One region of the Psychromonas sp. psych-6C06 genome, then DNA from elsewhere that is predicted to be linked to it. Evidence: predicted binding sites of a transcription regulator. Region 1 holds the regulator's gene; each other region holds the start of a gene.
What was found. The regulator LexA, encoded in region 1, represses DNA repair genes until DNA is damaged. The targets are predictions, from matches to a motif close to TACTGTATNNNNATACAGTA.

Region 1 (3,219 bases):
CATCTGGTAAATTTACGCTAGTAATTGAAAATGCGACACAGGATTTACCCTACTGTAGCGAGTTAGATGGCTATTTAGTGTGGCATGAAGCCAGAGTAAAAAGCCCAATGGGTAATATTGATTTCGCTACTCCAAGTGTAGACTTAAGTTGTTCAGAGGGGAATTTGGTAGCTTCTTTAAAGCAACATTCAGAGCAACTTACCACTAATGCCAATATTTTATTACTAGAGGGTGGTGCGTATCAGCTTCAGGGTAATATTATTGGACGTGAAAAACTTGACCCATCAATTTTACAAGCTCTTTCATGGCTTGGGCCGAAAGATGAATCGGGTGCTACTGCGCTTAATTTCAAAGGACGATTATAGTTCAATGAATCGTAATGCTTATCTTGCTTTCTTGGTTGTCATATTATCTGGTTGTTTTAACAATGAAAGTCAGCAACTGAGTCATCTCTATGATGATGGTAACGATCAAGCGGAAGCACTTTTAAAAGGTGCTGAACATATCGAATTTTTATATAAACAACAACGTGGTGGTGTATTAGTCACCAGCGTTGGGCGCATTACAAAGATATTGGATAATCAACAAACGCCATATGTTTCGCAACGTATACTTATTCGCCTCAGTTCTGGTCGAAAGATACTGATTCAGCATAACCTCAACGAAGCTCCAGCAGTAAATAATTTAGCGATAGGTGAAATGATCACTTTTAGTGGAATTTATAACTGGAATAGCCAAGGCGGTATGATCAATGCCACACATCAAATAGCTGATCTTCCCCAGCGCTCTGGTTGGTTAAAATATCAAGACATTACTTACCAATAGGTTTATTAACCTTAATTCTGACTAATGGAAGCGTTATCGTTTTTTGAGCCAGAGAATGATGATTTTTAATATACAGCGCCGTTATAGCAAACGAAATAAATCGCTGATCTATTTTACTGGTTAAAATATCTCATCTCTTCGTGAGCTTTCTCAAATGTAATAACCATTTACCCTTTCGGCTAAGTTATTTTCCAGCGCAAAATTTGGCTTACATGCTCCTTTCGATTGGTATTAGCTTTGCGTAATTCAAGGTGAATAATCGTCACAATAACGGGTTATTGGTAGATGATTTAACGCCAAAATTCGCGCAAATAACAATATCGTAACGTTTTGCTTATCCATAAATGAGGTTTATTACTCAGATCGCTAGAATATTACTCTGTATAGATATACACTGTGTATGTTTACAGTCAATAATTGATAGCGGGGTAAGTAATGAAAGATTTAACTAAACGCCAAGGTGAAGTATTAGATGTGATTAAAGATTGCATCAATAAAACGGGCATGCCTCCAACGCGCGTTGAGCTGGCAAAAATTCTTGGATTTCGAAGTGCCAATGCAGCAGAAGAGCACTTAAAAGCTTTGGCCCGTAAAGGCGCAATTGAAATTTTATCGGGTACCTCACGTGGTATTCGTATTGTTGAAGAGCATAAAAGCAATGTTATCCCCATTGAAGAGGGATTGCCTTTAGTGGGCATGGTTGCTGCTGGTGAGCCAATTTTGGCTGCTGAGCATGTAGAGTCTCATTATGATGTTGATCCTGCTCTATTTCACCCCGCTGCTGACTTTTTATTACGCGTGCAAGGCGAGAGTATGAAAGATATCGGTATTATGGATGGTGATTTGCTCGCGGTGCATAAAACCAAAGATATTAATAACGGACAAGTTGTTGTTGCCCGAGTTGAAGACGATGTGACCGTGAAGCGTTTTTACCGCGAAGGCAGTCAAGTGACATTAAAAGCGGAAAATGTTAAATTCTCTCCTATTAAAGTAGATCTTGAACATCAAGTTTTTGATATCGAAGGGATCGCCGTGGGTGTGATTCGTACCGCTGATTGGATGTAGGAAAAATAATGAAAAAAGGTTGGGTAATTGGTTTGCTTGTGGTCGCCACAGCACTGCTGGGGTTTATACTATTTAATTCAGTAAAAAATATTTCCGATAACCCTTCCTTGGTATTACAGAAAGAGGGTAAGCGGTTACCCGATTTCAAATTTGAAATGGCTAATAAACAGACATTTACCAACCAAAATTTACAAGAACATTGGACACTTTTTTTCATTGGCTATACCTTCTGCCCTGATATCTGTCCAACTACTTTATCTGATTTAGATCGTGTCTACCCTGAATTAAGCAAGCCCCCATACGAGAATGTACAAATTGTTTTCGTTTCTGTTGATCCTAATCGAGATAAAGCCAATAACCTTGCTGAATACGTGAATTATTTTAATCCTGCCTTTATTGGCACCACTAGTACCCATGAAAAACTGTTCCCATTTTCACAGGATCTCGGGCTTATTTATAGCATCGTTGAAGAGGGCGATAATAAAGATGATTACTATCTAGTCGATCATAGCGCTTCCCTGGTACTAGTAAATCCCCAGGGCGAGCATCAAGCAACCTTTAAAGCGGTATTGAATGAAGATGGTATTCCTCATGTGGATATGGACTTGATGGTAGAAGATATCCACAAAATCATCGAGCTAAATCGATAGCGACTAAACGAACGGTCGATTTTTATTAATCGGCCATTACCTACTTTGTAAGCGTTATCATGTTAAAAAGTGCCTTTCTAAATTTCAGTAATCATCAAAAAATTTTCGCCATTGCTTTACCAATGATGCTCTCTAATATTAGTGTGCCTTTGCTAGGGCTAGTTGATACTGCAGTGATAGGTCACCTACCTGAGTCCTATTATCTCGCGGGTGTTGCGGTGGGGTCGATGGTAGTGACATTAACCTTCTGGATTTTAGTCTTTTTACGTATGTCGACTACTGGACTTGTGGCACAAGCGGTAGGGGCGAAAGATCATCTACAGGTATTACGCCTGTTAATGCAATCCATGTTTATTGCTTTGCTACTTGCGCTTACCATTCTGATGTTGCAAAGCCTCATTTCTGGTATCGCTTTTCATTTTGTACAAGGGAGTGAAAAGGTTCTATTTTATGCACAACAATATTTTGATATACGTATCTGGAGTGCGCCAGCAGCCCTATTGAATATGGTGCTACTAGGTTGGCTATTAGGCATGCAAAACGCCAAAGCACCGATGTTACTGTTGATCGTAACCAATAGCGTTAATATTCTCTTAGATATTGTATTCGTAGTATTTTTTGAGTGGGGTGTAGCAGGTGTTGCATGGGCCTCATTGTGTGCTGATTATATTGCCCTTAC
Region 2 (3,219 bases), on a different contig from region 1:
ACTGATTCCAACATCGACTTCATCAAAAATTAACGTTGGTGTGGCAACTCGTTGGCTAATAATGACCTGCATTGCTAAGCCAATGCGAGAAAGCTCACCACCCGATGCTACTTTTCCTAGGTTTTGCAAGGTTTGCCCCGCGTTTGTTTTGACTTGAAACTCAATATTATCCGTACCAAGAGGGCTTAATGATCGTTGGCTACTTTCGCTTAACGCGATATGGAAAACACCATCTTGCATATTAAGCTGTTGAATGCTTTTCGTTATTTTTTGACTTAACTCTTTAGCGTAACGTTTGCGACTTTGGCTTAGCTTTTTAGCATGCAAATAATAGTTTTCTTCAGCCTTAAGAAGATCTTCGCTAAGTTGTTCTATTTGTTGTTCGCCACTATTTAACTGTTTAAACTCTTTGCTCAATTTTTGGTGATGGGAAAATAAAAGCTCAGGTTGTACTTGGTGTTTACGTGCTAAAGACAGCGCATCACTCATTCGCGCTTCAAGTTGCAAAAATTGCTCAGGGTCGAGTTCTAGATTTTCACTAAAGTGTCGTAACTCGTAGCTTGCATCTTCAATTTGAATTACTGCTTCTTGAAGGCTTGTAATAATATTTTCTAGGTTTTTATCATTTTCAACTTGTTTCTCAAGGGCAACAACACTACTACGTAACAGGCTTAATGCATCAAACTCTTCGCCATCGCTCACTTGATTTAAACTGATTTGGCAGCTCTCAAGCAAGGCTCCACTGTTTGCTAGTCGTTTATGTTCACGCTCAATTTTTTCATATTCATCTTCCCCTAATGCAAATTCATCTAGCTCTTGAATTTGGTACTCTAATAATTGTTTACGTGCTTGCTTTTCCTGTTGCGATGCCTGTTGTTGCTTAAGCTGTTTATTTAAAAAATGCCAACCTTGGTAAGTATCTTTTACCTTTTGTAGTAGCTGATGATGGGCTGCATAGTCATCGATGATGGATAGTTGAATGTCACTTTTTAGGAGGCTTTGATGCGCATGTTGCCCATGAACATTAACGAGTAATTGCCCTAAGCTTTTAAGTTGGGAAACGGGAACTGGCGTACTATTAATATAGGCTCTTGAGCGACCATCTTTACTTACAGTTCGGCGCAACAAGCATTCATTATTATCTTCGTTGTTTTCAAGGTCATTATTCATTAACCATTGTTTTGCATGTGGAGTATCACTCAGTGTAAAGCGTGCGCTAATTTCTGCTTTATCGGTGCCTACCCTGACCATATTTGCATCTGAGCGTGAACCTAAACACAATCCTAATGCATCAATGGCAATGGATTTACCCGCGCCTGTTTCACCTGTGATAGTGGTCATTCCATTGTTAAATTCTAATTCTAAAAATTGAACAATCGCAAAGTGTTGAACGGTTAGTTGGTTAAGCATAATTTTGATACCTAAAAAGACTGTGTATAAATACAGTTTAATACTGTTTTTTTAAACAGTAAAGGGGAGGTGGCCAAAATGTGTGATCGAGTTGTCTTTCTAATATCAACTGAATTAAGTATGCGATCTAAATTTTGCGCTACAAAAGAAACTAAACTCAAGGCGTAATATGACGTAAATGGTTGCCCCTTTAGGGAAAGTTTTAACGAAGGGGTAAGTTACTTTAACCAGTAAAATAGGCCTGTTATTTATTTCGTTTGCTATAAAAAATAATAATATCTAAATTCGCATAAACTCAAGTATCAATGGAAAGAATGTATATCCAGTAAAGCAACAAAGCCAAAACCATGCACTTAGACTGATACGCTGTAAAGAAAGCTCAATTTTTTCAACCGCAGGAGCTGCATTACTACCCAGTGTCGCATAGGTGATTTTCTGATCTTGATATAAACGCACGCCACCGAGCTCTAATTGCATACTTAATGCAAAACTTGCAAGCATTAACCCAGATGAAAAGTGATGCCAGTGCATACTTTGCTTAAATTTTTTGGGGAGATTTTGAAGGGGACGGTCGTAAAGGGCAAAAGTAAAGCTAATGAGTAGATGTACTGGAAACAACATCAAGGTATAGATAAAGCTGGGAATACTGGTCAGTGTGGTAAATTCCGCTTTTTTAGCATTCCATTGTTGCGAGCAAATTTGTATTGTGCGATAAAAAATGGCGCCGTAGATACCCGCTACCATATACCAGAAAAGCACTGCAAACCATGAAGCACTGAGCTGTAAAACCATTGATTCAATAGTGGCTTTATTTACCCCCATCAAAGAGAGGGGCTTTGTTTCTCGTTCGGTGAGGCTATTTAGTTTAAATTTTGCGAGAGGTAAATTATTACGTTTTAGTGCATCACTAATTGCAAGGTAGACTACTTTTTTGTCATGCCAAGAAAGCAAAATGAACAGTAAAAGAATATCAATAGTAAGAGGTCGATATACGATATTGTAAAGCTGGCTAATAATGAGGATAGTAGGAAAAAAAATCAAACTAATAGACAGTAAACTTGCGACTCTTTTGTACGCATCGCTTCGCTCCTCGAGGTTTACTTTAACTGCAATTTGTCTAAATATAAGTTCAACTGCTGCCAGCGGATTGAGGTCTTTGGGCAACGAAATAAAAAAAGAGAGCAGGGCGACCGCTATTATTGAAAAATAGTGACTGTACTGCTCTATAAAATTAATCAAATGATCCATTTAATCTAATCTGTTGAGAATGGCTTCTACTAGTATAGAGGCATTTTTAGCTGCAATTGGAAGATATTGTTCAAATGAGAGCTCTGACTTCTTGCCCGCAATATCAGAAAGAGAGCGAATAATGACAAAAGGGACTTTAAACTGGTGACAAACTTGTGCGATTGCTGCCGCTTCCATCTCACAGGCTGCCATTGTAGGGAAATTATTACGGGCCACTTCTGCTTTTTGAGGATCAGCCATAAAAATATCACCGGTACAGATCAGGCCTTGAATAATGTTCAAGCCATTAATTGTTTGTGCTGCTTTCTGGGCTACATCAATAAGTTTTTTATCTGCTTCAAATGCCGGTGGCAATTGCGCCATTTGACCAATCTCATAACCAAAGGCCGTTAAATCAACATCGTGAAAACGAACTTCAGTAGATATAACAATATCACCGACACTAAGGTTAGTATCATAACCACCGGCCGAACCCGTATTGATAATCGTATCAGGTTTGAATTGCTCTAATAATAGCGTCGTTGCAACTGCCGCTGCTACTTTACCTATGCCAGATTTAGT
Region 3 (3,219 bases), on a different contig from region 1:
ATGAGGGACGAGATGCTAGCCAACTGAATATCAATACCAGATGTTGATATATTAGCGCGCAGGCCACTGATGTTCCAAAACTGACTCTGCTCTTTAATTAAGTGGCTATATTGCTTATTGATAAACGCCTTGATATTGACAAATTGATCGCTTTTATCTAAGCGTACTCTAACGACTTCACCAACCTGGATTTTTTTATAAAAGAGCGGGGTTCCGACACTGATTGAGCCAGCATTTTCACTCTTAAGGTTTACCAACAATGCATTATCCGGAATGGTGATGGGTTGTTCACTCACGGCATTAAAATTGGATGCACTATCACCATCACCCGGGTGTAAATTAATATAGCTGCCTGAAAAAAGGGTATCTAAGCCAGAAATTGAGGTGAGTGATGCTTTTGGAGAGACTAACCAAAATTGTGTTTTTTCACGTAACATAAATTTTGCATGTGATTCTATTTCTGCTATCACATTGACGCCACTGCTACTGTCTAATTCAATTTTTTTGACAGTACCAACAATGACCCCTTTATAACGGATTCGTGTTTTATCAACGATAATGCTGTCTGCATTTTCAAAGTGAATCTTAATGGTAGTATTAGCATGTGTTACGTTTTCAAAAAGTATCCAAAACCCAAGCAATGCAGCCACAATGGGTAAGAACCAAATAGGAGATATTGTCGCGTTTTTAGTTGTTTGCGCTTGTGATACAAGATGTGCTTCAGTCATTATGATTGCAGTCCTGAGAGTGTTGTTGATGATGAATAGGTGTTTTACGCTGTCTGGCGTCCCAAATTAAACGGGTATCAAAGCTATAAGCTGCAAAAAGTGTCGTAATAACAACAATAGTAAAAGAGGTCGCTGCAATACCTGGATAGACAGAAAGCAGATTACCTTTATCGAAAACGGCAACCATAATTGATATTACAAACAGATCCAAAATTGACCATCGACCGATCCAATCTACAAATGAAAAAATAATTAATTGCTTTCGAGCTGAAAGTTGCCAGCGCCTTTGAACTGCAATGACAATAAATATTAGGGCAACTATTTTAAAAATAGGCACTAGTATAGAAGCGATAAAAACAATAATTGCTATCCCCAGCATTTCACCTTCGATTAATGTGATAATACCGCTGAAAATGGTATCTGGGTATAGAATGTTATTTTTAAGCAGGTACGTTATTGGATAAAGATTAGCAGGAAAAATGAAAACGATCGCTGTGATTAATAACGCCCATGTTTTTTGAAGACTTTTGTGCTTACGTAGGTAGATATCATTACCGCAAGTTGGGCATTGCAACTGCTCACTTGAAAATGCTGAATAATTTCCACAAATAGCACATACTTGTAGAGATTGTTGTATGCCTGTTTGTCCTGCTATGGCTTCCTTTGTCATAAGCGACTATATCTTTCCCAATATTGGTGATTGCTGTAATTACTGATAACGGTAGTGTTAATTAATAGCAGAGCAATAAAAAAATAAAACCCAGTGCCAATATATAGATCTGCATAATTCATTAACTTGAACATCGCTACCATCAGGCTCACCATATATACTTCTAACATCGACCAATGGATCAATATACGCGTTATTTTAAAAAGTTTCGGTAATATCAGAAGTTTTAAGTTAAAACTTAGGCATGCACTACTTATAGCAATACTGATAATTAAAAGTGTTGGGGCTATAACCGCACAAAATAAAACGACAAATGAAACGATCGGGGCGCTGTCAATCATCATGAATACCCCTTGTAATAAATTTGTTTCTTCAGTGATCCCTAAAAGATGAAGTGAGATTAAGGGAAGGTTAAATGCTGGGATGGTAATGATAAGTGCTGTTAAACATAAGGCCAACATACCAGAAGGGTTACACCAACTATTCTTATAGATCACGCTATTACATCTTATACAGCGGGCGACATAACCTTTTTCCATCTTGGGAATCTTGGATGTCATATCACAATGTCGACAGATGATTGTTTTCATTATAAAACTTCTTCTTGTTTGTGATCTAAAATAAATGGAATGACATTTCATTATACTAACAAAAGTTGCATTTTTCACAAAAAACATTTACTGTATAAAAAAACATGATTAACCAATAGGAAGAGGCTACCGTGGCAGTCATCATTAAATACATAGTAGAACGCAAGGGTGTTGAAAAAATGACCTTTACTAGCAAAAAAGAAGCAGACGCATATGACAAGATGCTTGACAGTGCAGATCAATTGGCTGAATTTCTGAGTGAAAGTTCAGTAACACTAGACGATCAGCAGCTTGAAGAGTTAGGTTTGTATCTCGCTAGCAACAAAGAGATTGTTCAAGGTTTATTCAAAGGTAATGATTACGCTGTACTTCGAAAAGAGCAAGCAAGCGACAACGAATAATTTTAAGGAGTGTTAACAAGTTAGTGAAGCGCTCCTTTGAGAAATGTTTATCCTCTGAGATTAATTACCCTTTAAAAGTGGACTTGATTGCTTTAAAATGCGCCACGAGTTTATGGATTAATTAATAAATACAAATGCTTCCTGGTTTGAAGCATCACTGTGAGGATAAAATAAAATGCCAATCATTACACTTCCCGACGGAAATCAACGTCAATTCGAAAACACAACTTCTATTATGGAAGTTGCTGCCGATATCGGTCCTGGCCTTGCTAAAGCTTGCATTGCAGGTCGTGTTGACGGGAAACTTGTTGACGCTTGTGACCCAATCGAAAACGATGCAAATATTTCAATCATCACTGCTAAAGATGATGAAGGTTTAGAAATTCTACGACATTCTTGTGCTCATCTTTTAGGTCATGCTGTTAAACAGCTTTATCCTCAAGCCAAAATGGCGATCGGGCCTACCATCGATAATGGCTTCTATTACGATATTGATGTAGATGTCACTATTAACGATGAAGAGTTAGCTAAAATTGAAAAGCTAATGAATAAGTTAGTTAAAACTAATTATACCGTTGTGAAGAAGAAAGTATCAGTTGATGAGGCAAAAGCTGTTTTTGCTGATCGTGAAGAGCCTTATAAGCTTGAGATTCTTGAAGGCATTGATGCTGATGACCGTCCTGGTCTTTACCATCACGAAGAATATATCGATATGTGTCGTGGACCTCACGTACCGACAATGAAATTCAGCCAATACTTTAAATTGATGAAGGTAGCCGGTGCATATTGGCGTGGCGACTCAGACAATAAAATGCTACAGCGTATATATG
Region 4 (3,219 bases), 230 kb from region 1:
ACCCCGCACTGTTTAAGCTATTTTTAACTTCTGAGGTATATCTACAATATGCGCATCAGTACCTTTTACCAGAGCAGATTGATGAGGTAAATATTAATCATTATTTGTAATATCAATAATAGTAAAGAGCTGATCTAATTGAGGCGAGCTATACAATACCGCTAATTAAAGTAGCAACACCATGATTTTAAATCGCCATAACGCTTCCACTAACCAGAATTGAGGTTATGTAATCTGTATAACATTGCTTAACTTTTCTTTAGAAACAAAAAAGCGTGAATAATCACGCTTTTTTGGGGTCTAGGCTATTAATACCAAATCCACTAAATAACTGATCAATCTTACTGGTTAAAAGAAGCTATTTCAGGGTTAAAAATTTTGTAAAGGGAACAACCATTTGCATCAATTTTCGCCTTGAACTAACTCCTTTTTCCTGCGTAATATTTGATCACTATATTAGCGGAATTGGTATAATACCAATCCGCATAACTATCTGGTCTATCTTTTGAGTTAAAACGATAGACAAACTCAATTATGCGCTTTGCTCTCTATCATTGTTCCTCAACAAGCCCTGACCATTGTGCAGAATGGTATATCAATCTCTATAACGCTTCTTCGACTTCATCTTCTTTCTCAAGCGCTTTTGCAACTTCTTCTGGTTTAGCCAGTAAAATGTCACGTAGCTTTTTGTCTAGCTCGTCTGCTTGTTCAGGATGTTCAGAGAAATGTTTACAGGCATTGGTTTTACCTTGGCCTATCTTCGTACCATTATATGAATACCATGACCCTGATTTTTCTACGAGTTCATTTTTAACACCAAGATCAATCATCTCACCGTATTTATTGATACCTTCGCCATATAAAATCTGGAATTCAGCTTGTTTAAATGGTGGTGACACTTTGTTTTTCACAACCTTAACACGGGTTTCATTACCAGTGATTTCATCACCATTTTTCACCGCACCAATACGACGAATATCTAAACGTACTGAAGCATAGAATTTCAGTGCGTTACCACCAGTTGTCGTTTCTGGATTACCGAACATTACCCCAATTTTCATACGAATTTGGTTGATGAAGATACACATAGTGTTCGTTTGCTTGATATTACCCGTTAGTTTACGCAGTGCTTGCGACATTAAACGTGCTTGCAGACCCATGTGTGAGTCACCCATATCGCCTTCAATTTCTGCTTTTGGTGTTAATGCAGCAACCGAATCGACAATCACTACGCCAACGGCGCCTGAACGTACTAACATGTCACAAATCTCTAACGCTTGCTCACCGGTATCCGGTTGAGAGATCAGAAGATCTTCAATGTTAACACCCAGTTTTTTTGCATAGATAGGATCAAGTGCATGCTCGGCATCAATAAATGCACAGGTTTTACCCTGTTTTTGTGCTTGTGCAATCACTTGTAATGTTAGTGTTGTTTTACCTGAACTTTCTGGACCGTAGATCTCAACGATACGACCATATGGCAAACCACCTATGCCGAGAGCCACATCCAGTCCAAGCGAACCTGTTGAAACAGAGTCAATTTCAAGCATTGCGTTGGCACCATCACCCAAGCGCATGATCGATCCTTTACCAAACTGCTTTTCTATTTGTCCAAGTGCAGCTGCTAATGCTTTATCTTTGTTTTTATCCTGACTCATGTTCTCTCCAGATATGAATATATTTTTTATTTAACTGTTTATGCAAACAGTATACTGCTGATTTATACAGTATCAAGTTTTATTTACATAAATATTGATTGCTTGCTCGTTGCTGTGATCAGATGATCTCAATTAACCCCGTCAGCGCTAAACGAATTGCTTGAGTGCGCACCTCACTACGATCACCTACAAACAGATATGTTTCTGTTTTTTCACCACCATGTGCGTTGTACCATGAAAAACAAACGGTCCCAACAGGCTTTTCTGCAGTTCCACCGCCCGGTCCAGCAATACCACTGATAGCGACGCTGATATCCGCTTCAGAAAACTTAACTGCATTGGTTGCCATCTCTGTCACAACTTGCTCAGACACCGCACCATATTGATCCAGCGATGCTTTATTTACCTCAAGCATCTGCATTTTTGCATCATTACTGTAGGTAATAAAGCTACGGTCGAACCATTGCGAACTGCCTGCCACCTCTGTAATTGCATAAGCGACTCCCCCTCCTGTGCAAGATTCTGCCGTGGCAGCAACCAGCCCAGCTTTGGTAAGTTTATCTCCCAATAAGAGTGCTAACTCTTGTACGGTTTTTTCTGTAAACATCAGCTATCTCCTGTCGTAAATGGCTATAAACGAAGTGTATACCTGTTACCAATGAACATGCAAAATCAATCATCTAAATCTAGACATAAAGTTGAACTGTCGTTATCCTAAATCGAAACGTAATAATAGCGCAGAATAGAGAGAAATAGAGGACTCTATCTCTATATAACTCTCACTGATACGGCGCGATAACAGCTCACTAAACACCCATTTCCATTTTTCAATTAACGGAAATTTTACAATGGGTGGCACGGATAATTTATGAAGCCAACAGCAGCACAATTAAAACAACACACGCCGATGATGCAACAATATCTCACCATCAAGAGTGAGATCCCCGAGACCTTAATGTTTTACCGCATGGGCGATTTTTATGAGTTGTTTTTTGAAGATGCTCGCAAGGCTTCACAACTACTGGGTATCTCTTTAACCCAACGTGGTAAAACCGGTGGTAATGCGATTCCAATGGCCGGTGTTCCCTATCATAGTGTGGAAGGTTATTTAGCTAAGTTGATTACACTTGGCGAGTCGGTAGCGATTGTTGAACAAATTGGTGATCCAGCCACCAGCAAGGGCCCCGTTGAACGGAAGATTGTGCGTATTATTACTCCTGGCACCATCACTGACGAAGCGTTATTAGATGATAAGCAGGATAATTTGCTGTGCGCGGTTTATCACCATCAAGACAGTTTTGGTATCGCTTCATTGGATATTGGTAGTGGTCGTTTTATTGTTAATCAATTTCAACATACAGAAACCTTACAAGCTGAATTACAACGCTTAAACCCTGCGGAGTTACTTTACCCAGATAACTTTGAGCATCTTGCATTTATCGAACACCTGCAAACGATTCGTCGTCGACCCGAGTGGGAGTTTGATTTAAGCACCGCGCGTAATACTTTAAATCAGCAATTTGGCACCAAAGACTTAATCGGTTTTGGCGTTGAGCAAGCA

Region 2: recN (DNA repair protein RecN) is a predicted target of LexA. The motif match lies at 1,452-1,471, and genes of this name have one in related genera.
Region 3: CW745_RS12210 (YebG family protein) is a predicted target of LexA. The motif match lies at 2,077-2,096, and genes of this name have one in related genera.
Region 4: recA (recombinase RecA) is a predicted target of LexA. The motif match lies at 1,691-1,710, and genes of this name have one in related genera.

The regions. Positions count from the first base shown of each region.
Region 1 is NZ_PIZM01000006.1:80,871-84,089, forward strand. It holds gene CW745_RS08965 (type II secretion system protein N) at 1-365, shown strand, start outside; gene CW745_RS08970 (DUF3465 domain-containing protein) at 370-825, shown strand; gene lexA (transcriptional repressor LexA) at 1,261-1,890, shown strand; gene CW745_RS08980 (SCO family protein) at 1,899-2,540, shown strand; gene CW745_RS08985 (MATE family efflux transporter) at 2,600-3,219, shown strand, end outside.
Region 2 is NZ_PIZM01000004.1:44,693-47,911, reverse strand. It holds gene recN (DNA repair protein RecN) at 1-1,410, opposite strand, end outside; gene CW745_RS07250 (cobalamin biosynthesis protein) at 1,690-2,658, opposite strand; gene mtnN (5'-methylthioadenosine/S-adenosylhomocysteine nucleosidase) at 2,659-3,219, opposite strand, start outside.
Region 3 is NZ_PIZM01000008.1:84,434-87,652, reverse strand. It holds gene CW745_RS12225 (MlaD family protein) at 1-728, opposite strand, end outside; gene CW745_RS12220 (paraquat-inducible protein A) at 721-1,398, opposite strand; gene CW745_RS12215 (paraquat-inducible protein A) at 1,395-1,895, opposite strand; gene CW745_RS12210 (YebG family protein) at 2,120-2,389, shown strand; gene thrS (threonine--tRNA ligase) at 2,565-3,219, shown strand, end outside.
Region 4 is NZ_PIZM01000006.1:313,268-316,486, reverse strand. It holds gene CW745_RS09980 (HD domain-containing phosphohydrolase) at 1-110, shown strand, start outside; gene recA (recombinase RecA) at 603-1,658, opposite strand; gene CW745_RS09970 (nicotinamide-nucleotide amidohydrolase family protein) at 1,777-2,265, opposite strand; gene mutS (DNA mismatch repair protein MutS) at 2,527-3,219, shown strand, end outside.